One region of the Mesorhizobium quangtriensis genome, then DNA from elsewhere that is predicted to be linked to it. Evidence: predicted binding sites of a transcription regulator. Region 1 holds the regulator's gene; each other region holds the start of a gene.
What was found. The regulator PhoB, encoded in region 1, activates phosphate uptake and scavenging genes when phosphate is short. The targets are predictions, from matches to a motif close to TGTCATNNANCTGTCAT.

Region 1 (6,594 bases):
ACGCCGCGGCTCTTGCGAGCCGCGGCGTCAAAAGCTGAACCGTCCGAAGGATCAGTTGCAGGCGGCGACCGAACCAGCGGCGACGCCAGCGCAGGCCTCGTCCTTGCTGATCCAACCGGCGTCGATGACGACGTTCAGGTTGTCCTTGGTGATGGCGACCGGGGTCAGAAACACCGACTTGGTGACGTTGCCACCTGGCGTCGTGAAGTCGACGACGCCGGCGATGTCGGTAAATTGCTTGCCATCGGCGAGTTCGGAAGCGATCGTGCCGGCGGACTTGCCGAGTTCACGCGCGTCCTTCCAGACGGAAACCGTCTGCGTGCCGAGTGCGATGCGGTTGAGCGCGGCCTTGTCGCCGTCCTGGCCGGAGACCGGAACCGTGCCGGCAAGACCCTGTGCCTCAAGCGCCGCGACAACGCCACCGGCGGTGCCGTCATTGGAAGCGACGACGGCGTCTATCTTGTTGTCGTTCGCGGTCAGGATCTGCTCCATGTTGCGCTGCGCGTTGGCCGGCAGCCAGCCATCCGTATAGGCTTCCCCGACATTCTTGATCTTGCCGGCGTCCATGGCTTCCTTGAGCACCTCGACCTGTCCGGAGAACAGGAAGTCGGCGTTGGGATCAGCCGACGAACCCTTGATGAAGGCGTAGTTGCCCTCGGGCTTCATCTTGAACACGGCAGCGGCCTGCAGGCGACCGACTTCCTTGTTGTCGAAGGTCAGGTAGAAGACGTTGCTGTTCTCGATCAGGCGGTCGTAGCCGAGAACCGGAATACCCTCGTCGAGAGCCTTCTGGACGGCCGGGCCGATCGCGGAAGCGTCCTGCGACAGGATGATGAGCGCGTTGGCGCCCTGGCTGATAAGGCTCTCGACGTCGGTGAGCTGCTTCGTCGGTGACGACTGGGCGTCCGCCGAGATGTAGGTGTTGCCAGCGGCTTCGACCGCGGCCTTGATGGCTGCCTCGTCGGTCTTCCAGCGCTCTTCCTGGAAATTCGACCAGGAAACGCCGATGACCTTGCCTGCGGCATGCGCAGCGCCGGACAGCACAAACGACATGGCGACACCCGCCAGAATGGCGGTGGTAAACTTTTTCATGACAATCCTCCCTGCGCCCTCGGGCGCACAGTGACACTCAGTTTCAGCCCGAAGACTTTTTTCGAGCCTCGAAAAAATAGTGGCGTATCGGCCACTTTCTGTCAATATCGATTCGGGAGGCGCCAGGCCAAGTTGGGGAACGGCGGAAGGAGCTTGGCAAACTGGCTCGATGTCTGCTTTGCCGGGAATAGTTCGGCGGCCCAGGCGATCATCGGGCGAGCCGGGAGGAGTACAGGCAAATGACGGCTGGAATACGCCATGACGATCTGCGGCGTCGCAATCGCGGGCTTGTGATCGCGGCCGTGCGACGCGCCGGCCAGCCGTCGCGCACCGAAATTGCCTCTACTACCAGGCTTAGCCATTCCACCATATCTGCCATTTCAGCCGATCTGATCGACGAAGGAATCCTGGCGGAGGCAAAGGCCGGCGAACATGCCAACGCCCGCCGCGGCAGGCCGCAGGTGGGCCTGTCGCTCAATCCCGAAGCCGCGACGGTCATCGTCGCCGTGCTGTCGCTGAACGAGCTGTCAGCGGCGACGATCAATTATTCGGGAGGTCTCATCGCCGAGGAAAGCCGCACGCTGGCGACGGCGACGATCTCGCGCGACGACCTGATTGCCGAACTGGTGGCGATGCTTTGCCGGCTGACGGCCGGGATGGAGGGACGCGCCCGCCCCCTGCGCATCGTGCTCGCCATACAGGGCATCACCGACGCAGACGCGCGCACCATGCTCTGGTCACCGATAACGCCTCACAAGGATGTACCCTTCGCCGAGATACTGGAGCGCAAGCTCGGCATACCGACGACAGTCGAGAACGACTGCAACATGATGGCGGTGGCGCTTCGCTGGCGCGATCCGGCGCGCTACCGCGCCGATTTCATCGCCATCCTGCTGTCGCACGGTATCGGCATGGGGTTGGTGCTGAAAGGAAACCTTTTCACCGGAACGCGATCTTCCGGAGGCGAGTTCGGTCACGTTATCCACCGTCCGGACGGGGCGCTCTGCCGTTGCGGCCGCCGCGGGTGCATCGAAGCCTATGCTGGCGACTACGCGATCTGGCGCAACGCGCAGGGCAAGAGCGAACTCTCGACACCGGAAGACGGCGTACAGCCCGAGGACATGAAGCAACTGGCCGAGCGGGCACGCGCGGCCGAGGGGCCGGAACGCGAAGCCTATCGCAAGGCAGGCACGGCGATCGGCTACGGCATCGGCAGCCTGTTCGCGCTGATCGACCCGGCTCCGATCGCCTTCGTCGGCGCTGGTGCTGCGGCCTTCGACCTGCTGGAGCCGGCAATCCGCGCAGCGATCGCCGAAACGGCAGGGGGCCAGCACTCGGACGCGATCGCGTTCGACACGATCCCGGACGAGTTGCCGCTGATCAGGCAGGGCTGCGCCATGCGCGCGCTGACCTATGTCGACCAGGAGATCTTTGCCGATGGCTATCCCGCGTCCCCGCTTCTGCAAGCGGACATCGCATAGGCAGGACCTTACGATCAGTCCTCGCGGATCGCGTAACCCGCGCCGCGGATCGTGCGGATCACGTCGGGCATGCGGCCGGTGTTGACGGCCTTGCGCAGGCGGCCGACGTGCACGTCCACGGTGCGCTCGTCGATATAGATCGTCTCGCCCCAGACATTGTCGAGCAATTGGCTGCGCGAGAAGACACGGCCGGGATGGCGCATCATGAATTCGAGCAGGCGGAACTCGGTCGGGCCGAGCCGGATCTCATTCTTCTTGCGATAGACGCGGTGCGCCTCACGATCGAGCATGATGTCGCCGACCTTGAGGACGGACGAGAGCACTTCCGGCTTGGCGCGGCGCAGCAGCGCCCGCACGCGCGCCATGAATTCGGGCGTCGAGAAAGGCTTGACCAGATAGTCATCCGCGCCGGTGGAAAGGCCGCGCACGCGGTCGCTCTCCTCGCCGCGCGCGGTCAGCATGATGACCGGCAGGCGCTGCGTTTCGGGACGCATACGCAGCCTACGGCAAAGTTCGATTCCGGAAATGCCGGGGATCATCCAGTCGAGCACGAGGAGGTCGGGCACATGTTCCTGCAACCTGACCTCGGCCTCGTCGCCGCGCGTAACGATCTCGACCTGATAGCCTTCGGCTTCGAGGTTGTAGCGCAGGAGCACGCCGAGCGGCTCCTCGTCTTCCACCACCATGATCTTCGGCGCAATCATCCGTCGATCTCCTGCCGTCCGGGCCTTATTCCGCCAGAGCCGAGAGCTGCGTCTCGTCAATCTTAGGGCGATTGACCGGCAACTGTTCGCCCGTCACCACATAGTATGCATTTTCGGCGATGTTCGTCACATGGTCGCCGATCCGCTCCAGATTCTTGGCGCAGAACAGCAGATGTGTGCACGCCGTGATGTTGCGCGGGTCTTCCATCATGTAGGTCAGCAACTCGCGGAAGACCGCCGTGTATTTCACGTCGACCTTCTCGTCGTCGGCGCGTAGCGCGCGCAGGCCTTCCGCGTCGCGGTCGGCATAACGATCTATGACGCGGCGAACCTGATCCAGCACCAGTTGCGACATGTCCTCGATGCCATAGGCGAGGTTGCGCGGCGTCGCGCCATGGCCGACGGCACTGACCCGCTTGGCAACGTTTTTGGCGAGATCGCCAATCCGTTCGAGGTCGCCGGCCATGCGGATGGCGCCGACCACTGCGCGCAAATCCTGCGCCATGGGCTGGCGCTTCGCGATCAACGCGATCGAGCGGTCGTCGAGCTCACGCTGGCGGGCGTCCATGATGACGTCGTCGGAGATAACGCGCTGCGCCAGCGCATTGTCGGAAGCCAAAAGCGCGCGGATCGCATCGCCGACCATCGAGCCAGCGAGGTCGCTCATATCGCGAACCAGCCGCTGGATGTGGTCGAGTTCCTCGTCGAAGGAGGTAACGGTGTGTTCGCCCATGGGAGGAGCCTTTCGGGTTCCGGGTGTTCTGCGACGACGGTTCGGCTCAGCCGAAGCGGCCGGTGATGTAGTCCTGGGTGCGCTTCTCGTTCGGGCTGGTGAAGATCAGGTCGGTCGGGCCTTCCTCGACCAGCACGCCGAGATGGAAGAACGCGGTACGCTGCGAAACGCGCGCGGCCTGCTGCATGGAGTGCGTCACGATCACGATCGTGTAGTTCTCCCTGAGCTCGTCGATCAGTTCCTCGACCTTGGCCGTGGCGATCGGGTCGAGGGCCGAGCAAGGCTCGTCCATCAGGATCACTTCCGGCGACACCGCGATGGTGCGCGCGATGCACAGCCGCTGCTGCTGGCCGCCGGAAAGGCCGGTGCCGACTTCGTGCAGGCGATCCTTCACTTCCTCGAACAGCGACGCCTTCTTGAGGCTGGTCACCACGATCTCCTCGAGATCGGTCTTGTTGCGCGCCAGGCCGTGGATGCGCGGGCCATAGGCGACGTTCTCGAAGATCGTCTTCGGGAACGGGTTCGGCTTCTGGAAAACCATCCCGATGCGGGCGCGCAGTTCCACCACGTCGAGTTTCGGATCGTAGAGGTCGTTGCCGTCGAGGGAAATCTTGCCTTCGATGCGTGCGCCTTCGATCGTGTCGTTCATGCGGTTGATGCAGCGCAGGAAGGTCGACTTTCCGCAGCCCGACGGGCCGATGAACGCGGTTACCGCCTTTTCGGGAATGTCGATCGAGACATTGAAGAGCGCCTGCTTGGGTCCGTAGAAGACGCGCACGTCTTCCGCTTTCACGCGGACCGGGCGCGGATGCGCATCCGGCGTACGGACGGTGGAGAAGGCTCCGGACTGCGCCGGCTGCATGCGCGCCACTGCGGCCTCGACTTCGGTTGCGGTCATCGCTGTCATTGTCGGGTTCTCCATGGTCCTACTGCCGCCGCTCGAAGCGCGAGCGCAGGTAGATCGCAGCCGCGTTCAGGATGAGCATGACGGCCAGAAGGATGATGATGGCCGCGGCGGTGCGCGGCTCGAAGAAGTTGCGGTTCTCGTTGCCTTCCCAGAGGAAGATCTGAACCGGCAACGCGGTCGACTGGTCGAGCGGCGTGGCCGGTAGGGTGGCGACAAAGGCGTTCATGCCGATCAGCAGCAGCGGCGCGGTCTCGCCGATGGCCTGCGCCACGCCGATGATGGTGGCGGTCATGATGCCCGGATAGGTGATTGGCAGGACGTGATGAAACACCATCTGCGTCTTCGATGCGCCAAGGCCGAGTGCGGCCTGCCGGATCGACGGCGACACCGCCTTGAGCGCATTGCGCGTGGCGATGATGATCGTGGGCAGCGTCATCAGGACCAGCACCAGACCGCCGACAACCGGAGCAGACAGCGGCATACGGAAATAACCGATGAAGACCGCCGCTCCGAGCAGACCGAACACGATCGAAGGCACCGCAGCGAGATTGTTGATGTTGACCTCGATCAGGTCGGTGAGCTTGTTCTTCGGCGCGAATTCCTCGAGGTAGATCGCAGCGGCGACACCGATCGGCACCGCGAGGATAATCACGATCAGCATCATGTAGAGCGAACCGATGAAGGCGCCAAGCAGACCGGCCTCGGCCGGAGCGGCGCGCGAGTCCGCGTTGGTGAACAACACGTAGGAGAAGATCATGCGCACTGTGCCGTCCGCATAGAGCGTGTCGGCCAGAGCGCGCGCGCCGGGCGAAAGCTGCTGGCGGTCGTCCGCGAGCGAGCGGTCGATGTTGCCCTTTAGCCAGTTGTCGACATTGGCCGAAAGCAGTAGCTCGACTTCGACCGTCTGGCCGAACAAGCCCGGATCCCTGACGAACATGTCACGCAGCACGAAGCGCTGGTTGGGCGACACGAAGGCCTGCACGTCCTTCGCGGTGAATTCGACATTGGGCGCGGCCTCGCGCACCGCGTTCTCGATGACGCGATTCCAGTTGACCATCGTCACGGCGCGCTCCCAGTCGAGCGTGGCGCGGCGGAACTCAGCTTCGGACTGGCCCGGCTGCTGCACGGGCTTGGGATCGACCTTGATGAGGGCAGGATCGAAGGTGACCTTCAGGTTGGCCGCTGGCTGCCAGAAGGCTGGAATGCCTTGGATCAGGATCGAGCCGAAAAGGAAGATGACGAAACCGACGGCAAGCGCCACGGCGCCTGCGCCGTAGGCGCGAAAGCGCATTTCGGCGGCGCGGCGGCGGCGCAGTCCCTTCTGGATGCGGGCGAGCCGGTCCTGGTTGCTTTCCACGCCGGGTGTGCGGCCGGGTATCATCGAGGCTGTATCCACGTTTGCCATGGCTATTCGTACTGCTCCCGATACTTGCGGACGACGTAGAGGGCGATGACGTTGAGGATCAGCGTCATGACGAAGAGCGTCAGGCCAAGTGCGAAGGCGACCAGTGCCTGCGGGCTGGCAAAGTTGGTGTCGCCGGTGAGCTGGTTGACGATCGAGACGGTGACCGTCGAGATGGCGTCAAAGGGGTTGAAGCGCAGGACAGGCGCGTTACCGGCCGCGAGCACCACGATCATGGTCTCGCCGAACGCCTTGCTGATCGCCAACATGAAGGC
Region 2 (6,594 bases), on a different contig from region 1:
CGATCGCCACGTTGGTCAGGCCGATGGTCTTGATCGGCTGGTTGAGCTCGACCTGGTTCCGCGAGACGGTGAAGCCCTCGGCGGTCAGCAGGTCAGCGATATCGCGGGTCGACACCGAGCCGTAGAGCTGGCCGGTTTCGCCGGCGGAGCGGACGATCACGAAGCTCTTGCCGTCGAGCTTCTCGGCGACCGTGCTGGCCTCCGACTTGCGCTCGAGGTTGCGGGCTTCGAGCTGGGCGCGCTGGCCCTCGAACTTCTTCTTGTTGGCTTCGTTGGCGCGCAGCGCCTTGCCCTTCGGCAACAGGAAGTTGCGGGCGTAGCCGTCCTTGACGTTGACGGTCTCGCCCATCTGGCCGAGGCGGGAAATGCGTTCGAGAAGAATGACTTCCATGGTTTTGTCCTTTCGATGCCCAAAGGGCTTGAATCAAAAGACGAGGTCAGGAAGCAAAGATGCGCCGGGAGCGCTGGTTTCGCTGTCCTGCCCGTCAGGCAGTTAGGGTCCGGCGTTCTGCCGAAACCCAACCCGGGATTTGACTGTCCACCTGTCGCGCCCGTCGCGGAAGGGGCCGGCGCGGACAAAGCCCGCGCCGGAATTGGCCTTACTTCACCACGTAGGGAAGCAGCGCAAGGAAGCGCGCGCGCTTGATCGCCTTGGCGAGTTCGCGCTGCTTCTTCTGGCTGACAGCCGTGATACGCGACGGAACGATCTTGCCGCGCTCGGAGATGTAGCGCTGGAGGAGACGCACGTCCTTGTAGTCGATCTTCGGGGCGTTGGCGCCGGAGAAGGGGCAGGTCTTGCGGCGGCGGTGGAACGGACGCCGGGTCGGGATCTGGTTGATGTCGACCATTATTCTGCAGCTCCTTCAGAGTTGTCGCGAGGCGGGCGCGGGCCACGATCACGGTCACCGAACGAACGCGGGCCACGGTCGCCACGATCACCACGGTCCCGATCGCCGAACGAACGCGGGCCACGGTCGCCGAAGCCGCCGCGATCACCACGCTCGGAGCGCTCTTCGCGCTTCTGCAGCATGGCCGACTGACCTTCCTCGTGCTTCTCCACCTTGATGCTGATGAAGCGCAGGATGTCCTCGGAGAGGCCCTGCTGACGCTCGAGTTCCTTCAGGGCTGCCGGCGGGCAGGTGAGGTCCATAAGCGTGTAGTATGCCTTCCGGTTCTTGTTGACGCGGTAGGTGAGGGACTTCAGTCCCCAGTTCTCGACCCGGCCAACGCTGCCGCCATGCTCGGTGACAATGCCCTTGTACTGCTCGACAAGTGCATCGACCTGTTGCTGCGACAGATCCTGCCGGGCAAGGAACACATGCTCGTATAGTGCCATTTGTTCTTTGCCTTTCGTTTCACGTCCCTGTCCGGTTCCCGCGGCTAAGCCTCTGCGACTTGTCCAATCCTTCGAGGGCCTTTAGGCCGCCTCAGGAAGAGAAAGGCGCATCTTCGAGACGGTCGAGAGCGGAGACACGGGAGGCCGAAGCGCTTCTGGCTTCATGAGGGGCGAACCCCAACCCTCCGTTCAGCCCCCAGCAGGACCGGCAGATTGCGGCGGTCCATACAGGGGAAGGGGGGATATGGCAAGCCCGCCGGCGCCAATTCGAACAGTCGACTAAACCCCCGTCGGCTTGGGCAGGTTGGGGAAGAAGCGCGGCGTTGTCCGCTGCTTTCCGAACATCGCGTCGTATTGCAGCAGGCGGAAGTCGTTGATCAGCGGGTCGACAAGCTTCTGCTGCGACCAATCCTGTGTCGCGCCGGTTGGTGCGATCAGCACATGCCGCTCGATGACGTCGTATTCCGCATCCACGCGGCCGAGGAAGCCGGTATAGTAGGGATGCTCGATGCCCGCCGCCTGGAAAAGCTTCAGCGGAATCAGCGACGGGCTGATCGAGCCGATGTCCTTCATCGGACCATTTTTGTTCGACCAGACGACCAGCGGCGTTTCCCGGTGCTGTGCGAGTTTTGCGGCCTCCTCTCGCCGATCCGGCACCGGCCCGGCCATGAAGCCGGTCTCGGTATAGGCCTGGTTGAGCGGCGGCAGATGGTCGCCGAAGAACACGAGGACCGTGTGCCGCTCGCGCTTCTGCGCCCAGTCGATCAGACGCTGGAAGCTGCGGTCGGCGTCTGCGATGCTCTCGGCATAGGTCTGGATCGACTTGCCGGTCCAGTAGCTGGCCACCGATTCGACCTTCACGCTCGGATCGGTATAGCGGTTCGGCTCATAGGGGCCGTGTCCCTGCAGGCTGACGGCGAAGGTGAAGAACGGCCGCTCGGCAGCGTCGGCGCGGCGGATGATCTCGTCGGTCAGAGAATCGTCCGACACAAGCGGCCCGCGAGAGCGCATCGGCGGCAGCTTCTCAATCGACAGGAAGCGGTCGAAGCCGAAGGCGTCGTAGACATGCTCGCGGTTCCAGAACCATCCCTCGAAGGGATGCATGGCCGTCGTTTCATAGCCTTCGGCGCGGAAGAAGCTGGCGAGCGAGGGCACCGCACCGCGCACATATTGCTGATATGGGATGCTGCCATAGGGCAGGAAGGCGTTGGAAAAACCCGTCAGCGCCTCGAATTCGACATTGGCCGTCATGCCGCCGAATTCTGGCGAGAACACGGATCCCGAACGTACGGCGCGAACATGGGGCATCGGGTCGGGCGTGATCGTGGTTTTCGGCAGTTGCGTCGGATCCCAGAAGGATTCGCTCATCACGACGATGATGTCGGGCTTCTCCTCGGGCATGGAAACGCCCGTCGACCCGGGCTCGATGGCGTCGAGCACATCGTCACTGTAGGCCGGCGGCGCGAGCACCTTGGCCATCGGCACGTTCAGCGCAAACGCGATGGCAAAGCCGTTGGAGGCGTAGTTTTCCTTCTGGTCCCACATGATCGGGATGATCTGCAGGCGGTCGCGGGTCCACGAGAAGGTCGCGAAATCCATGATCGAGACGAAGAAGGCTAGCGCCGGCAGGACAACGGCGAGCCGTGCCGCGCGCATGCGCCAGCGGATCGGTGGACGCACCCGACGCCAGTAGCGCCAGGCGGTCACCAGCAGGAAGATCGACAGGGCACCACCGGCGAGGATCGCGGCCGCCGTGCCCGGCCGCTCGCGGATGAGCAGCGGCGCAAGCTCCATGATCTGGCGCGAGTAGAGGAAGTCGGTCGGATAGAGCGGGTCGCCTAGATACGAAATCTTCTGATTGCCGATGGCCGCAAGAAGAAGCGCGATCGGCGCGATGAAAAGCAGGCTGATATGCCGACGGCCGAATAGCGCATCGAATCCGATCAACAGAAGCGCAAACAGGACGACGGTGGTCCAGCCCGGCCTGAACGGCTGGCTGAAGAAATCCACGGTGTGCTGCCAGGAGCCGCGAGCGATGAGTTCGATCAGGAAGACGAGAGCGGCTGAAAGAATGACGGTAACAAGCAATACGCCACCGCACTCGAGCATCCGGCGCAAGGGCCCGCTCTTCCGGGGACGGCAGGTTTCCCCTGCCGGCTCTTCGATCAGGTTCTGATTTGCCAACTTATGGTTCCTCGGTAGGCGATAGAACGTCATTTCTCTGTCATGGTTCCGTCACAAAAAGCCAGCCCCTGTGGCGGCAATTGGGTAGCCGGCATCACATTTTTTCGCAGTTGCACAATGAACGCCGTATGAACGGCGCTATTTGGCGGGCAAAGGCTGCACTTGACTTGCGCAAGCGGCTTGTTTCAGAGGCAAGCGGTAAAAGGAGCCAAGATCAGAGCATGGCGATAGCATTCACCTTTCCGGGGCAGGGCAGCCAGACCGTCGGCATGGGCAAGGATCTGGCTGACGCATTCCCCGAAGGCCGGCGCGTCTTCGACGAGGTCGATGAGGCACTCGGCGAAAAACTGTCGAAGGTGATCTGGGAAGGGCCGGAGGAGACGCTGACCCTGACCGCCAACGCGCAGCCAGCCTTGATGGCGGTGTCGATGGCGGCGATACGGGCGCTCGAAGCGCGTGGTTTTGTCCTAAAGGACAAGGTCGCCTTCGTCGCCGGCCATTCGCTCGGCGAATATTCGGCCCTGGCTGCCGCCGGCACCTTCTCGATCGGCGACACGGCGCGTCTCCTGCGCATTCGTGGCAACGCAATGCAGGCGGCCGTCCCGGCCGGCGTCGGCGCTATGGCTGCAATCATCGGGCTTGAGGAGCCGGACGTGGCGGCAGCCTGCGCGGAGGCTGCACAAAATTCGGTCTGCCAGATCGCCAACGACAATGGCGGCGGGCAGTTGGTGATTTCCGGCGAGAAGGCCGCCGTCGAGCGCGCCGCCAAGCTCTGCACCGAAAAGGGCGCCAAGCGTGCGCTTATGCTGCAGGTATCCGCGCCCTTCCATTCCGCCCTGATGGGCCCGGCGGCCGACGCCATGCGCGCGGCGCTGGCCAAGGTCACGAAAAACGCGCCTGCCGTGCCGGTCGTCGCCAACGTCGTCGTTCAGCCGCTTACCGACCCAGATGAGATCGCCAAACGGCTGGTCGAGCAGGTCACCGGCCGGGTACGCTGGCGCGATACGGTGGAGTGGTTCGGCACGAACGGCGTCACGACGCTTTATGAAGTCGGCTCCGGCAAGGTACTTTCGGGCCTCGCGCGCCGCATCAACAGGGATATGGCCACCGCCAATGTCGGTACTCCGGCGGACGTGGAAGCGGCGGTGGCCGCCCTGAACTGAATCAAGCCACTACCCCTATCAAGGGAGTGCTCTCTCAAGGACTGGAGCGAAAGCATGTTCGAACTGACCGGCCGCAAGGCACTCGTGACGGGAGCATCCGGCGGCATCGGCGAGGCTATCGCCGAGGTGCTGCACGCGCAGGGAGCCATCGTCGGCCTGCACGGGACGAAGGTCGAGAAGCTGGAGGCTCTGGCCGCAAAGCTCGGGGATCGCGTCAAGCTTTTCCCCGCCAACCTGTCGAACCGCGACGAGGTCAAGGCGCTGGGCCAGAAGGCCGAGGCTGAGCTCGAAGGCGTGGATATCCTCGTGAACAATGCCGGCATCACCAAGGACGGCCTTTTCGTGCGCATGTCCGACGACGACTGGGATGCGGTTCTCGACATCAATCTGGGCGCTGTGTTCCGGCTGACCCGCGAACTCACCCATCCGATGATGCGCCGCCGCTTTGGCCGCATCATCAACATCACCTCGGTCGTCGGGGTCACCGGCAATCCTGGCCAAGCCAATTATTGCGCCTCCAAGGCCGGCATGATCGGCTTCTCCAAGTCGCTGGCGCAGGAAATCGCCACCCGGTCGATTACCGTCAACTGCGTGGCTCCGGGCTTCATCGAATCGGCCATGACAGACAAGCTGAACGACAAGCAGAAGGAGGCGATCATGGCCGCGATCCCTTCGAAGCGCATGGGCACGGGACCGGAAGTGGCGTCGGCCGTGGCTTACCTTGCTTCCAACGAGGCGGGTTACGTCACCGGCCAGACAATCCACGTCAATGGCGGCATGGCGATGATCTGAGACCTGCCGTAACGGCGGCTTCACAGATTATTTCAGGTCTTGGACAAGGGGTTTTTTTCGTGTAATGCGGCCTCCGATCCGGCGCTTTGACATGAACCCGGCCGTTCCCGGGCCGTTTCGAGGCGTTATCTTTAAAGCTTGATTGGCGCCATTCCGGCAGCTAACGAAGACAGATATAAATTAAGGCGAGGATGCCCCAAATGAGTGACACCGCAGAGCGCGTGAAGAAGATCGTTGTAGAGCACCTGGGCGTCGACGCCGACAAGGTCACCGAACAGGCGAGCTTCATCGACGACCTCGGCGCAGACAGCCTCGACACGGTCGAACTCGTCATGGCCTTCGAAGAGGAATTCGGGGTCGAGATCCCGGACGATGCCGCCGAGACGATCCTGACCGTCGGCGACGCCGTCAAGTTCATCGACAAAGCGTCGGCCTGACGCTTTCTTGCAGTTTCGGCAGTTCCGAGGACGCCACAGATGAGGCGTGTCGTCATCACAGGCTTGGGTCTCGTCTCGCCGTTCGGCGCGGGCGTGGATCATAGCTGGAGGGAGCTGCTTTCGGGCCGCTCCGCCTGCACCCGCATCACCAAGTTCGACATTTCGGACTACGCCGCGAAGGTCGCCCATTCGATCCCGCGCGGCGACGGCTCCAACGGCACGTTCAATCCCGAGAGCGTGATGGAGCCCAAGGAACTGCGCAAGACCACGGACTTCATCGTCTACGGGATCGCGGCTGCCGACGAAGCCCTGAAGGATGCGGGCTGGGAGCCGAAGACGGAGGCCGATCGCTGCGCGACCGGCGTCCTGATGGGCTCAGGCATCGGCGGACTGGAAGGCATTGCCGAGAACGCCATCATCCTGAAGGAACGCGGGCCCCGCCGCATCAGCCCCTTCTTCGTTCCGGCCAACATCATCAACCTGATTTCCGGCCAGGTCTCGATCCGCCACGGGTTAAAAGGCCCTAACCATGCAGTCGTCACGGCCTGCTCAACCGGTGCGCACGCCATTGGCGATGCCTCGCGGTTGATCATGTTCGGCGACGCCGACGTGATGGTCGCCGGCGGTTCCGAAGCGCCGATCACGCCGCTCGGCGTCGCCGGTTTCGCTGCCTGCCGCGCGT
Region 3 (6,594 bases), on a different contig from region 1:
TTCTTCGACCATCCACGCCACGAGCGGACGAAGCTGTTCCTGAGCCAGATACTGCACTGAGCGGCTCAGTACCGCCAAGGCGACCGACGGGCGATGAAAGCTGTGCGTTGGCTTTCGGTCGCGATTGGTGTCATATTTTTGATGGTCGCGCTTGGGGCTCTTGTGCCGCGACCATTATGGCCGGTGTCCGATATAGGGCCGGTAGAGCGCAGAATCCTCGTTCTTTCGAACCCGATCCATACCGACATCGCCATACCGTTGGACGCCGAGACGGTGGAGCGTCTCTCGCCTCTGGTTGGCGCTGACCTGCCGATCGAGCTTCCCGGGGTCCGATACCTTGTGTTCGGCTGGGGCAGCCGGGCCTTTTACATCGAGACGCCGACATGGAGCGAACTGAGGGCAGGGCCAGTATTTCAGGCGCTGACGGTCGACCACTCCGTCATGCATGTCGGCATCGCGGGGGCTATCGAAGAATCCGGTTTCCCGGTGCGCGCCTTCGACCTGACGAAGGACGAGTTTGAACGGCTGCTCGCCTTCATCGAGTCAAGCTTCCAGCGTGGCGGGGACGGACGCCCCGTTGCCATCGAGGACGCGGCCTATGGTGCGCACGACGCCTTCTTTGAAGCGACCGGTCGTTTCAACGCGCTTCTGGGCTGCAACACCTGGGCGGCGGAGGCGCTTCGAGAGGCTGGTCTGCGCACAGGCTGGTGGAATCCGCTGCCGCAATCGCTCGGCCTGTCGCTCGACCTGTGGAACAGCGCTCAGCGTTCCGGCGGCGTCCAGCCGTACAGCCAGTCCAGGCTGGACGCGAGCTTTTCCGGCTTTTGCAAGCGCAGCGCCAGATTGCGGGCAACGGCGACCGGTCCAGCGGCGTGCCAGGTGAAGCGATTGAAGCTTCCACGACGCGCGACCTTTTCTATCCGCTTTCTGCGTTCGGTTTCCCAGCTTGCGAGCGCTGCGGACAGGCTGTTGGGCCGAGCGAGAACATGTCCGGCAAGGGTTTCCGCATCCTCGATCGCCATCGCCGCCCCTTGCGCCGCGTAAGGGGTCATGGCGTGCGCCGCGTCGCCGACCAGCGCGATGCCAGAGGGCGCGGTCCATGGGCCTGACGGCATGCTGTAAATCGGCCAGACGGTCCACTCGCCGACATCCTCGGCGAGGGCGAGCAATGCCGGCGCTGTGTTGCGCATCGCGCTTTTCAACACCGCATTGTCCATCGTGGCCGCCCAGGTCTCGGTGGCGAGATGGCCGCTGGTGAAGGCAACGATATTCAGCGCGCTGCCCGCCTTGACCGGGTAGGTAATCAGGTGGAATCCGGGCGCGAGGAACGCGTTGACGACGCCTCCCGCACCAATCGCTGCGAGAGCACGTCCGGCGGCGCTATCCGCCCGTATGGTGCGCCGCCACGCAACTTGTCCCGCAAAGCTACTCTTCGTCCGCGCACCGGCAAGCCGCCGAAGATCGGACCAGACGCCGTCGGCGACGACCAGCATCATGCCCGAGACCTTCTCGATCTGACCTGCCGTTTCGACGGAAACAGTGACGCCGAGTGGGTGAGGGGCGGCATCTCGAACCGTGGCACCGGTGACGAACTGGATGCCTGGCTCGCGCAGCACGTGCGCCAGAAGCGCGCCCTGCAGGTCGGACCGGTGGGCGGTCAGGTAGGGTGCTTTCCAGCGTATTTCGGCAGCCGCGCCGAGCGGCACCCTGCCAAGCTCGGCCAGACTTGCCGCGTCACGCAGGACCACCGCTTCTGGCCGGACAGCGGCTTTCCGAAGCCCGGACAGTACGCCAAGTCGATCGAGAATGCATGTCGCGTTAGGGGAAAGCTGCAGGCCCGCGCCGACTTCGTCCAGACGCGGGGCGCGTTCGAACACGCTGACGGGATAGCCGCGTATCGCGAAGGAAAGAGCCGCCGTTAGTCCGGCAACGCCACCGCCTGCAATGATGACCTGCCGCGACCGTGCCTCAGCCATGAAATCCGGTCAGGCGGCCTGATCGAGATAGAGACAGTTCGCCGGCCGCGTTTCGTCGGCGTGAAGGGAGTGGTCGAAGCGGTATAGCGTGGAGCAGTAGGGGCAGACCTTTTCCGCATCCGCGCCCATGTCCAGAAAGACGTGCGGATGGTCGTAGGGCGGGTTGGCCCCGACGCACATGAATTCCTTCACGCCGATATCGATCGCCGGATAGCCGCCGTCGTTCTGGAAATGGGGAATGGTTCCGCCAGCCATGGGATGCTCCGTCAGCCTGTGCCGCCAGTTCGTTCGGCAGCGTTTGTCGCATATCCTTATGCTTTACAAGCCTTTTGAAATCAAACTGTCGCAAAAGCCTGTCAGAGGGTAGATTGCGCCAGAACCGGCGTATTCGGTGAAGCAGGGGCTGCGGACGACATGAGTGAATTGAAGCCGGCTCAGAGCGAGTTCACGGCGGTTGCTGCTGCCGAAGGCGATGGGGTGACCGGCAACCCGGACCGTTTCGTCAACCGTGAATTCTCGTGGCTCCAGTTCAACCGGCGCGTCCTGGAGGAATCGCAGAACCCGCATCATCCGCTGCTGGAGCGCGTTCGCTTCCTGTCGATCTCGGCCGCCAACCTCGACGAATTCTTCATGGTGCGCGTGGCTGGTCTCGCCGGGCAGGTGCGCGAGGGGATAAAGCTTCGCAGCCCCGATGGGCGCACTCCCGAACAGCAATTGGAACAGATACTGGTCGAGATCGGGCGCCTGCAGGAGGACCAGCAGAAGAGCCTCTCGGACCTTTTTGCGCTTCTCTACAAGGAGGGGATCGAAAGCATCTCGGCAAGCCAGTTGTCCAAGGACGAGCTGGCGTGGCTAGAGGACCATTTCCTTGAGCAGATTTTCCCGGTGCTGACGCCGCTGTCCATCGACCCTGCCCATCCCTTTCCGTTCATTCCGAACCTCGGCTTTTCGATCGCACTGCAGCTGCGCCACCTGAAGGACGGGCAGGGGATGACCGCGCTCCTGCGTCTGCCGACCGCGCTTCGCCGCTTCATCCGCCTGCCGGATCGCAAGTCTGAAATCCGCTTCATCCCGATCGAGGAGACGGTGAACCTGTTCATCGGACGACTTTTCCCCGGTTACGAAGTCAAGGGTTCTGGAACGTTCCGCATCATCCGCGACAGCGATATCGAGGTGGAAGAGGAGTCCGAAGACCTCGTGCGCCTTTTCGAGACGGCACTGAAACGCCGTCGGCGCGGCTCGGTGATCCGCATCGAGTTCGACAGCCAGATTCCCGAAGAACTGCGCGATTTCGTGTCGGGAGAGCTTGGCGTTGCTGGCAACCGCATCAGCGTGCTGACCGGTCCGCTGGCGGTCAACCAGATATCCGAGATCGTTTCCATCCCGCGCGACGACCTGAAGTTCACCCCCTACAATCCGCGTTTCCCCGAGCGCATTCGCGAACATGGCGGCGACTGCTTCGCGGCGATCCGCGAGAAGGACATCGTCGTCCATCACCCTTACGAATCGTTCGACGTTGTCGTGCAGTTCCTGCGCCAGGCCGCGAGCGACCCGGAAGTGGTGGCGATCAAGCAGACGCTTTACCGTACCTCCAACGACAGCCCTGTCGTCCGCGCGCTTGTGGACGCGGCCGAGGCCGGCAAATCTGTCACGGCGCTGGTGGAGTTGAAGGCCCGCTTCGACGAGGAGGCCAATATCCGCTGGGCGCGCGACCTCGAGCGCGCCGGCGTGCAGGTCGTATTCGGCTTCATCGAACTGAAGACGCACGCGAAAATGTCGCTGGTCGTGCGGCGCGAGGACGGCAAGCTGCGCAACTACGTGCATCTTGGCACCGGCAACTACCATCCCATAACGGCGCGCATCTATACCGATCTGTCCTTCTTCACCAGCGATCCGAACCTGGCGCGTGACGTGGCGAAGATATTCAATTTCATTACCGGCTACGCCGAGCCGACGGTCAACATGAAGATCGCCGTGTCTCCGCTGACGCTCAGAAGCCGCATTCTCGGCCACATCAGCGACGAGATCGAGCACGCAAGGGCGGGCCGGACCGGCAAGATCTGGATGAAGATGAACTCGCTTGTCGATCCCGCGATCATCGACGCGCTCTATGAAGCGAGCCGTGCCGGCGTGGAGATCGATCTGGTCGTGCGCGGCATCTGCTGCCTGCGGCCGCAGGTGCCCGGACTCTCCGAGAACATCCGGGTCAAGTCGATCGTCGGGCGCTTCTTGGAGCACAGCCGAATTTATTGCTTCGGCAACGGTCACGGCCTGCCGTCCGACGAGGCGATCGTCTATATCGGGTCGGCCGACCTGATGCCGCGGAACCTTGACCGGCGCGTCGAAACGCTCGTTCCGATCACGAATCCGACTGTGCACGAGCAGATTCTCGGCCAGATCATGCTCGGCAACATCATGGACAACCAGCAAAGTTATGAAGTATTGCCGGACGGAACCTCGCGGCGCATCGCGCTGGACGAGGGCGAGGAACCGTTCAACGCGCAGGAATATTTCATGACCAATCCGAGCCTTTCCGGACGTGGCGACGCGCTGAAATCGCATGCGCCCAAGCAGATCGCCCAGTTCAAGCGGCGCAAGAAGGCGGCGTCCAAGGCCGGATGATTGCGCTTTCCCAGGGGCGGCTGCAGGATCGCAGGCCGCTCTCCGTCATCGACATCGGGTCGAACTCGATCCGTCTCGTCATCTATGAGGGCGTCGCCCGCTCGCCGACCACGCTCTTCAACGAGAAGATGCTGGCCGGCCTCGGGCGTGGGCTGGTCACGACCGGCAGGCTGGACCCCGAAGCGGTGACCCGCTCCATGGAGGAGTTCCGGCGGTTCAGAGCGCTTTCCGAACAGGCGGGCGCGCAAAACCTCTACGTTATCGCCACGGCGGCTGCCCGCGAGGCAGAGAACGGCCCCGATTTCATCCACCGCGCCGAAGAGGTTCTTGGCACCCAGGTCCGGGTCCTGTCGGGTCGCGAGGAAGCCTATTATTCCGCGCTCGGCGTGATTTCCGGCTTCCATCCGGCCGACGGTATCGCCGGCGACCTCGGCGGCGGCAGCCTTGAGCTGGTCGATGTCGACGGCGAGGCGATCGGGGAAGGCATTACGCTGCCGCTGGGCGGATTGCGGTTGCAGGACATGGCGAAGTCCTCTCTGGCTACCGCGGCGAAGATTGCGCGCGAGCAGATCGCGCGTGCCGACCTGCTGCACGAAGGCGAGGGCAGGCCGTTCTACGCGGTCGGCGGCACCTGGCGAAACCTTGCCCGCCTGCACATGATCACCACCGGCTACCCGCTGGCGGTGATGCATCATTACGAGATGAATATCGCGAACGCCGTTCCCTTTCTGCAGAAGGTGGCGCGCGGTGACATCGACAAGATCAAGGGCATCGAAGGAGTATCCAAGGTACGACGCGCGTTGCTGCCCTATGGTGCGATCGTTCTTCTGGAGATCATCCAGGCCATGCGGCCGTCCGAAATCGTCGTGTCGGCGCTCGGCGTGCGTGAAGGGTTCCTCTATTCGCTGCTGAGTGAGGAGGAGCGGCGCAAGGACCCGCTGATTTCCGCTGCGGAAGAACTGGCGCTTCTGCGTGCTCGTTCGGTGACGCATGCCCATGAACTCGTCGAGTGGACGACCGAGACCCTGCGCGCTTTCGAGATCGCCGAGACGGAGGAGGAGGCGCGTTACAGGCATGCTGCCTGCCTGCTCGCCGACATCGGCTGGCGCGCGCATCCGGAGTATCGCGGCACGCAATCCCTCAACATCATTGCGCATGCTTCATTCATCGGGGTCGATCATCCCGGCCGGCTGTTTCTTGCGCTGGTCAACGCATTCCGCAATGACGGGCTTTTCAACGACGGGATTGCGCCGGAACTGAAGGCGCTGGCGACGCAGCGCTATCTGGACCGCGCGCGGCTTCTGGCGGCGATGATGCGGGTCGTCTACCTGCTGACGGCGTCGATGCCTGGCGTCATGCCGCGGTTGCGGTGGGAGAAGCGCGCCGATGGGACGCTGGTGCTGGTGATACCGTCGGACCTTGCGGGTCTCTACGGAGAGCGGCCGGTCGGCCGCCTTGCGCAACTGGCAAAAATCTCCGGCAAGAAGCTTGAGCTTATCGTCGCCTGACGTGCGTCAGTGCCGCAGGGCATCGATCGACCATGGACCGGACCGGCGACGGCAAGCGCCAGCAGCCCGCCTGCGATCGCGGCGTCCTTCATCAGCGCTTGGCTGTGCATGAAGGCCAGCATGGGATCGCCGACGCTCTGTCCGTAGTGTCCGATGAAGGCGGCCGCGATGCTGAAAGCCGCCAGGGCGATTGCAGAGAGACGCGTCTCGAAGCCGAGCAGGATCGACAAGCCCGCCACGATCTCGAAGATGCAGACGGCCCAAGCGACAAGGGAAGGGGCGGGGAGGCCGAGTGAGGCGAAATAGCCCGTCGCGCCTACGACGTCGGCGAGCACCGAAATGCCGGATGACAGGAAGATGAAGGCGAGGAGCAGCCGCGCTGCCAGAAGTGCTGCATTGACAGGCATCGGGACCTCCGTTCGAGGCGGCTGCAACGCTTCCCACCATAAAGCCAAACGGACCGGCGTGGACAAATTCTTTGTGCGCAA

Region 2: the regulator PhoB is predicted to act here: its motif matches at 3,548-3,564, upstream of ABMA32_RS16785 (LTA synthase family protein).
Region 3: the regulator PhoB is predicted to act here: its motif matches at 2,307-2,323, upstream of ABMA32_RS17035 (RNA degradosome polyphosphate kinase).

Annotation. Positions count from the first base shown of each region.
Region 1 covers NZ_JBEBMF010000002.1:1,017,552-1,024,145, forward strand. Annotated here, with positions in the region: gene xylF (D-xylose ABC transporter substrate-binding protein) at 52-1,092, opposite strand; gene ABMA32_RS13480 (ROK family protein) at 1,332-2,573, shown strand; gene phoB (phosphate regulon transcriptional regulator PhoB) at 2,588-3,277, opposite strand; gene phoU (phosphate signaling complex protein PhoU) at 3,303-4,010, opposite strand; gene pstB (phosphate ABC transporter ATP-binding protein PstB) at 4,057-4,872, opposite strand; gene pstA (phosphate ABC transporter permease PstA) at 4,937-6,322, opposite strand; gene pstC (phosphate ABC transporter permease subunit PstC) at 6,325-6,594, opposite strand, start outside.
Region 2 covers NZ_JBEBMF010000003.1:210,682-217,275, forward strand. Annotated here, with positions in the region: gene rplI (50S ribosomal protein L9) at 1-391, opposite strand, end outside; gene rpsR (30S ribosomal protein S18) at 600-848, opposite strand; gene rpsF (30S ribosomal protein S6) at 848-1,336, opposite strand; gene ABMA32_RS16785 (LTA synthase family protein) at 1,616-3,445, opposite strand; gene fabD (ACP S-malonyltransferase) at 3,742-4,683, shown strand; gene fabG (3-oxoacyl-[acyl-carrier-protein] reductase) at 4,738-5,475, shown strand; gene ABMA32_RS16800 (acyl carrier protein) at 5,676-5,912, shown strand; gene fabF (beta-ketoacyl-ACP synthase II) at 5,952-6,594, shown strand, end outside.
Region 3 covers NZ_JBEBMF010000003.1:257,037-263,630, forward strand. Annotated here, with positions in the region: gene ABMA32_RS17015 (amino acid ABC transporter ATP-binding protein) at 1-60, shown strand, start outside; partial or broken gene ABMA32_RS17020 (TIGR02117 family protein) at 142-729, shown strand; gene ABMA32_RS17025 (FAD-dependent monooxygenase) at 762-1,976, opposite strand; gene ABMA32_RS17030 (zinc-finger domain-containing protein) at 1,986-2,231, opposite strand; gene ABMA32_RS17035 (RNA degradosome polyphosphate kinase) at 2,391-4,598, shown strand; gene ppx (exopolyphosphatase) at 4,595-6,106, shown strand; gene ABMA32_RS17045 (DoxX family protein) at 6,028-6,513, opposite strand.